DNA from 3 places in the Pueribacillus sp. YX66 genome. Region 2 is predicted to be linked to each of the others. Evidence: riboswitches for the same ligand, from Rfam matches in the RefSeq annotation. Region 2 holds a riboswitch; each other region holds the start of a gene.

Region 1 (2,275 bases), on a different contig from region 2:
CGTCATCCTAATTACACTCCTTTTCTAGCTGACAAATCCTCTCATTAGGATGACCAAGTTTTCGACAAAACATTACATGCTTAAAAAAAAATAGGCTCGTTTAACGTAAATTAGCACATTGAAACAGCCGATGATGAATCGTTATTAACTTCGCTCCATGACCTGCGGAGGCTCAACATCATAAATGACAGGTTCTTGTTGCTTTAAATCTGCATACGTGTTAAAGATTTCCGGGTTATAAATGATTTGGAGTGGCGACGGTTCCATAGGTAATTAGTTTATTTGTTTATACCAACATGAGAACGTGAAAATAAACAGTCAAAAACAATGGTCTTGAATGTCTTTTAGTGTTGTTAAAAGAACGTTTAGTTTCGCCACGAATTTTTTTCTGAAAATTCAATCCTTCTAATTGTAAATGCTTATATTTATACGTAATCTTATGTTTCGTTAAAAATTTCCGCAAATCATCAATCAAAAAGCTGTAACATTAAAGGGTTTCCGAAATGAAAACACATCGTCCCCTCACCTTTCTAGCCACTTATGCAAATAAACGAAAATACAAGTCCCATAGCTGTGCTCCATACGTATAACTAATCAATGAAGCAAGTCCAATAAACGGGGCAAACGGCATCGGCTGTTTGTGTTTTAATTTTCGCATTATGATAAGTACAAGACTAAACAACATACCGAGAAACGCAGCTAAAAATAACGTTAGCAAAACGCCTTTCACACCAACGAACAATCCAAGTACGGCAAACAACTTAATATCACCGCCACCTATTCCGCCTTTACTCACGACTGCAATGAGATACAGCAGTCCGAAACCGAGTAATGCTCCGACATATGCATCCCACCACGGTATCGTCGGGATAAATAAGCGAACAATGAAAGTTGTCATTCCGAATAACAATAACACTTTGTTCGGAATGAGCATTTTATGTAAATCAGAAATGGATACGATAATAACAAGTGAAATGAGTAAAAGTGCGATAAGCAACTCTTTTGACCATCCCACCACTATGGGTGAGATCGTAAAAAGACATGCTGTCAATAACTCAAACAATAGATATTTTGGAGAGAACGATTTTTGGCAATTTTTACATCGACCTTTTTGCAAAACATACGAGACGACTGGGATCAATTCCATTGCCGCGAGCTGTTGCTGGCAGTTCGGACAGTGTGAACGCGGTGTCACGATCGACTGCTTCTCAGCTGTTCTTATCCCAACAACATTGTAAAACGAACCAAAGATAAGACCAACTATGAATAAATAGCTATATAACATAATATCAAGCATCTCTGTCTTCCTTTGCTATGAAATTGAATCGGGTCTCAACACCAAAGCGCTGAGATTAAAAACTATTCGATTGAGACGTCCTTCTTCATTACATATCTTTCTACCGTAGTTTTCTATAGTTAAAGTCGCAGCAATTGAACATTTTTTCACACTTTAACTGAATATTCGAAAAATTATATGGTGTTTTCAGCCTGGTTTCTTTTTTTCAATGTTTTGTCAGTTCGATATTGAAACGATGAACGTGAGATTAGAAATTCACCTATTTTTTGTTCATATACAAACATGATGTAAAGGCCGGTTGCACCATTTACTCCATACGACTTAGGTGCCCAAATACAAGTCGCATCTCATCGTTTCCTTAAACCTAATTCTTTTTTACTATGCATGTATAGATTAACAGTGGGTAAATTCATTGTCAATAATTTCTAAGTAATTTTACGGTTTTATTGTCCACTTTTAGGAATTTTGTAAGATTCATTACCATTTTTGTAAATTATCTTAGTTTCTTTGAATTGTTAAACTATTCGTTTATATATATGTTAGAATTGTTGGATAAGCATGGAAGGAGTGTTTTATAAATCAGCTTGGTTCAATCATAAAAAATCCCTTTATTATGATCAATAACAAAATGTGGAGGTTCTTTTCCTATTATGAAGTTGAAACCATTTTATTTAGTAAGTATCACGATTTTACTCATGCTCATCGGCTGTGGAGCAAACGATGATGATGGAACTGTAAATGAGAGTAAAAATAATGCCTCTGGGAAAGAAATTATCATTGGCTTAGATCCATACGATTATGCGACTATTCCTGCCTATCTTTCAAAAGAAATTTTAGAACGTGAAGGATACGATGCAACCATTCAAGAAGCTGAGGTTGGTATTTTATACGAAGCGCTCTCTGAAGGCGATATTGATGTATACATTGATATTTGGTCTCCGAACATACAAAAAGCTTATTTAGAAAAGTATGAAGGCG
Region 2 (2,275 bases):
CTTCAACCGACACAAGGAAACATTACGATCAATGGTGAGCAAGTCACACGACACATTTGCCAAAGTGTATCATATTTGTCCGAACTTGACGCCTATTATCCGTTTTATACAGTAAAAGAGCATGTATTATTTTATGAAAGTCAGTTTTATGATTTTAATAAAGAAAAAGCTGATGAAATTTTAGCGTTTATGAATGTCGATCAAAATGTTAAAGTAAAACATCTTTCTAAAGGAAATCGGGGACGTGTAAAAATCGCTTTAGCTCTTGCTAGGAAAGTCCCGCTTATTTTAATGGATGAACCTTTTTCGGGTCTCGATCCGATGGCGAGAGAGGCTATAGTTAAGGGATTGCTTTCTTTTGTTGATTTAGAAACACAAACGATCATTATGACGACACATGAAATTAAAGAAATTGAGTCGATTCTTGATGTTGTCGTCCTTATTAAAGACGGAAATATTTTAAAAATACAAGATGTTGAAGAGATTAAGTTTGAACATAATATGGGCATTGTTGAATGGATGAAAGAAATGTATGGAACATTTGCGTGAAACACCTATTTTTGCTGATTTTTGCCGAATTTTGTTGAATTCAGAAAACAGGTTTTATATAATGCTATATAGTTAAAGTAAAAACTTCAAGTTAACCCCAAACATTGAAGAAAAAGGCAAACTATTCCGAAAGGATAGGACGCAAAGCCATGGGTCTAACGTCTTATGAGCGATGATCGCCAGGCTACCAAGTAATGTTTGAAACAATTATTTGGCTATTCTATTTTAATAGAATAGCCGTTTTTTTTTAACAATTTGAAATGTGTATAGCGGTAGCCTCACTAACTTAACTTGCAGGGGGCAAAGGAAGTTTATGCTAACGAAAAAGGATATCCATCACGTATTTCAACCAGTGATTTGCTCTCAAACGAAAAAAACGATCGGTTATGAAGCGTTGCTTCGACATGCCCGAACCTCAAATCCTGTAGCGTTATTTCAAACGGCACGTGAACAAGGATGGCATTCGAAACTCGATATGTTATCGATCGAAAAAGTGATTGAGACCTTTCGCTTCCATCATGTTGAAACATTGTTTATTAACATCTTTCCAACAACGTTACTGACACAAGATTTCCCTACTTTTTTAGAGAAGGTCATATCGGAAAACTCGTTTAATTCAAATCAAATTGTTTTTGAATTAAACGAAACAGCAGAAGAAAAACATGTATGGGGTAATCCCAATTTAAAAGATATCGTCAGTCTAATACGTAAAAAAGGCTTTCATATTGCAATTGATGATGTCGGTGTCGGTGCAGCTTCACTTAAGCAAGTGATAGAATATAACCCGGATATTATTAAGCTTGATCGATATTTCTCAAATCAGTTAGCTGTTTCAGATGACAAGCAGGCTGTGTTAGCATTTTTTGTTGACTATTGCCGTAAGAAAAATAAAAAGCTTGTTTTAGAAGGTATTGAAAACTTGGAAGACTTTGAAAGCGCAAAATCATTAGATGTTCCATATTTACAAGGCTATTACATCGGAAAGCCTAGTCGATACGTACAAAATGGGCACAATCGGGAATATGCAACATTGTATATATAAAGAAAATTGTAGTGGGGGATTTGGTAGTCAAATGAAAACAGAAACAATGTGGGAAGAAGATGAGATTACAATTTTAGAAGAAAGTGCAGGTTTTCAATCGATTGAAAGTATCGCACGCAAATTAAATCGAACGCCCAATGCAGTTAGAAGCAAGTTAAACCGTCTTGGAATAACGAGCATTCGAGAATTAGACGGAAGTATGAGTTTAATGCAATTAGCACAAGCTCTTGGAGTCAGTCGTTCGGTTGTCGAGAGATGGATTGAAGAAAAAAACTTACCTGCAATGAAAAAGAATTATTACTATTACAAGAGAAATAAAGTAAAACATTATTCCATTTATCCGGATGAATTTTGGGAATGGGCGGAAAATCATAAAGATGAAATTAATTTTGCGAAAATTAAACGACATACCATTCTTCCAGAGCCTGATTGGTTTGAAGAAGAACGAATAAAAGATTTGTCGAAGCCGAAAAATGCAAATAAAAATTGGACACCGTCAGAAGATGAACAATTGCTCTTTTTGTATAAAGCGGGGAGAAGCTACTCCTATATTGCTAACCACTTTGGAAGAAGTGTCCGCTCTGTTCAAGCTCGCATCGGTCGGTTAAGAAAAAATAAAAGCTTGTAGAGAACGAGTCAACACCACCTCTACAAGCTTTTTGTAATTCAAAATTTTTCATACAA
Region 3 (2,275 bases), on a different contig from region 2:
TGAGCGTATTCGAAAAGGCATTCGATTTTCGAGTTGCAGATACATCTGCTTTTCCTTTCTGTTCGGGTTTAATCGTATTTTTTGCATTTTCAACTGTTAATGCGGTAATTTGCACCGTTTCGACTTCAGCGACTTTTAATAATCGCTCCTCAATCACTTCATCCTGCTCTTTTGATATGTACGCAACAGAAAAATCCCACTCAAATCGTTCCTCTTCAAGATCTTCAACAGGAGGGATTGATTTAATGACTTCTCCCATATCTTCTAAAGCATCAAAAACCATGTAGACGCGCGCAAACTTTAACACACATGTCTCACTTAGCTTGACAGTGACATGATAAGCACGATATCCTTGTTCACTTGAAAGCGACACAATCGTACTTTGATATTCATCAAGGTCCATTACTGTTGTATGTCCATCACCAATGGTTTTTTTAGGTTGATTCGCACGAATTTCGCTAATTTGTTCAAGACGGGTGATTAAGTGGGAGACATCCTTTTTACCGTCTTCCCCCCGACTAATTTGATCAACCATTTCTTCAATGACCTCAGTCACCTCTAATAGAAGATCAATCACTTCTACATCATCAATGATCTCAATTTCACCTTCGCGTAACTGGTCAAACACGTTTTCCATTTTATGAGTTAGATTTGAAATACTTTCAAAACCCATCGTAGCCGCCATCCCTTTTAAAGTGTGGGCAGAGCGAAACATTTCATTCACAATCGACTTGTCTTCGGGATTTTTTTCAAAGTTAAGCAGATGATCGTTTATCGCTTGTAAATGTTCTCGACTTTCTTCAAGAAACACTTCAATATACTGATTCGTTTGCAATACTACCACTCCTAATCAATGGTTTAATAACAATTGCAAAAAAACCTATTAACTAATCGATCGTCTACTGTTCATCCTTTTTCATGACGTCTCTTATGAACTTGTTTGTCTCTACCTATAAAAATAAGCTACCTACATATGTAGAGTAGCCAAATTATCCAAACCCTGGATAATATGTTTGGTAGCCCGACAATCATCGCCATTAAGACATTAGACTCTAGACTTTGCGTCCTATCCTTTCGGAATAGTTTGCCCTTTCATCCATATGCATGAAAAATCACAGTATTTTCTTTTCGTGATTAGTAAATTAGCCTTATATAAAGCTAGTATAAAGGACTTATTTACTAGTTTCAACAGAAATTTCATAATATAGTAAAAAAAAACTATTGTTTTATAGTTTGAAATTTTGAACTTGTGTATTTAATTGCTCAGCGAGTGTAGCTAAATCGACAGCGTTTTTCGCGATTTCATCCATTGCACTGCTCGATTGCTGAGATGCCGCTGCCGTCTCTTCGACACCTGCTGCTGTTTCCTCAGCGACGGAAGCTACTTCTTCAATCGAACGATTCATGTCTCCGCTATTTTTCGTTAAATCTAATAAGTTAGCAGAAATGTTTTGAATCCGTTCGACGACGTTTGTCACTGCTTTATTAATATTCGTGAATGTTTTACCCGTCTCTTGAATTTGTTCTGTTCCACGCTGGACTTCTTCATAGCTTGATTCTAGTGATGCTACGACTTTATCTGAACCTTGTAAAATCCCGTTCACAATCGTCGTAATTTGTTCGACAGATTCAGCAACTTGCTCTGATAATTTACGAACTTCATCCGCAACAACAGCAAAGCCTTTGCCATGTTCACCCGCTCTAGCCGCTTCGATCGCTGCGTTTAATGAAAGCAAATTTGTTTGTGACGCAATTTCTTGAATGACTTGAACGAGCTGTGAAATTTCTCGTGTTTGTCCGTCTAATCCTTTCACGTCATTAACAGCTTCACTTACTTGTTGATGAATGTGCTCCATTTGTGAAACAGATTTAGTCATTAGCGTATTGCCTTCCGCAGACATCTGTAATACTCGCCTTGATGTTTCGGCAATTTCTTCTCCATCACGATTCGCATTCAATACTTTCGAGTTAAATGTTTCCATCATCTCCATTAATGTCGTAGCACTATTTGCTTGCGATTCAGCCCCAGTCGTCAACTCCTGCATCGTCGCTGCGATTTGTTCGCTCCCTTCGCGTACTTCATTTGCGGATTGAGTAAATTCTTCACTTTGACTCGAAATTCTTTCCGATGCATTGGCAACGTTGTAAATGGTGTCTTTCATTCCTGATTGCATATTATTCATCGCTTGCGCAAGCTTGCCAATTTCATCTTGTACTCTAACTTTGATTGGCTCACGAGTTAAATCTCCATCTGCAAGTTCGTGCATTTGGTCTG

Evidence for each region. Region 2 has a riboswitch for cyclic di-GMP ahead of ABU914_RS06510 (EAL domain-containing protein). Riboswitches for the same ligand answer to the same signal wherever they lie in the genome.
Region 1: linked by a shared signal. The riboswitch ahead of ABU914_RS02425 (prepilin peptidase) and the one ahead of ABU914_RS06510 (EAL domain-containing protein) in region 2 are both predicted to bind cyclic di-GMP.
Region 3: linked by a shared signal. The riboswitch ahead of ABU914_RS11135 (chemotaxis protein CheA) and the one ahead of ABU914_RS06510 (EAL domain-containing protein) in region 2 are both predicted to bind cyclic di-GMP.

Annotation. Positions count from the first base shown of each region.
Region 1 is NZ_JBEUEL010000003.1:79,422-81,696, reverse strand. It holds gene ABU914_RS02430 ((Fe-S)-binding protein) at 1-6, opposite strand, end outside; gene ABU914_RS02425 (prepilin peptidase) at 539-1,297, opposite strand; cyclic di-GMP riboswitch class II at 1,581-1,664, opposite strand; gene ABU914_RS02420 (glycine betaine ABC transporter substrate-binding protein) at 1,948-2,275, shown strand, end outside.
Region 2 is NZ_JBEUEL010000010.1:53,893-56,167, forward strand. It holds gene ABU914_RS06505 (ABC transporter ATP-binding protein) at 1-549, shown strand, start outside; cyclic di-GMP riboswitch class I at 655-741, shown strand; gene ABU914_RS06510 (EAL domain-containing protein) at 863-1,591, shown strand; gene ABU914_RS06515 (helix-turn-helix domain-containing protein) at 1,623-2,219, shown strand; gene ABU914_RS06520 (YeiH family protein) at 2,268-2,275, opposite strand, start outside.
Region 3 is NZ_JBEUEL010000024.1:34,745-37,019, forward strand. It holds gene ABU914_RS11135 (chemotaxis protein CheA) at 1-835, opposite strand, end outside; cyclic di-GMP riboswitch class I at 1,013-1,099, opposite strand; gene ABU914_RS11140 (methyl-accepting chemotaxis protein) at 1,227-2,275, opposite strand, start outside.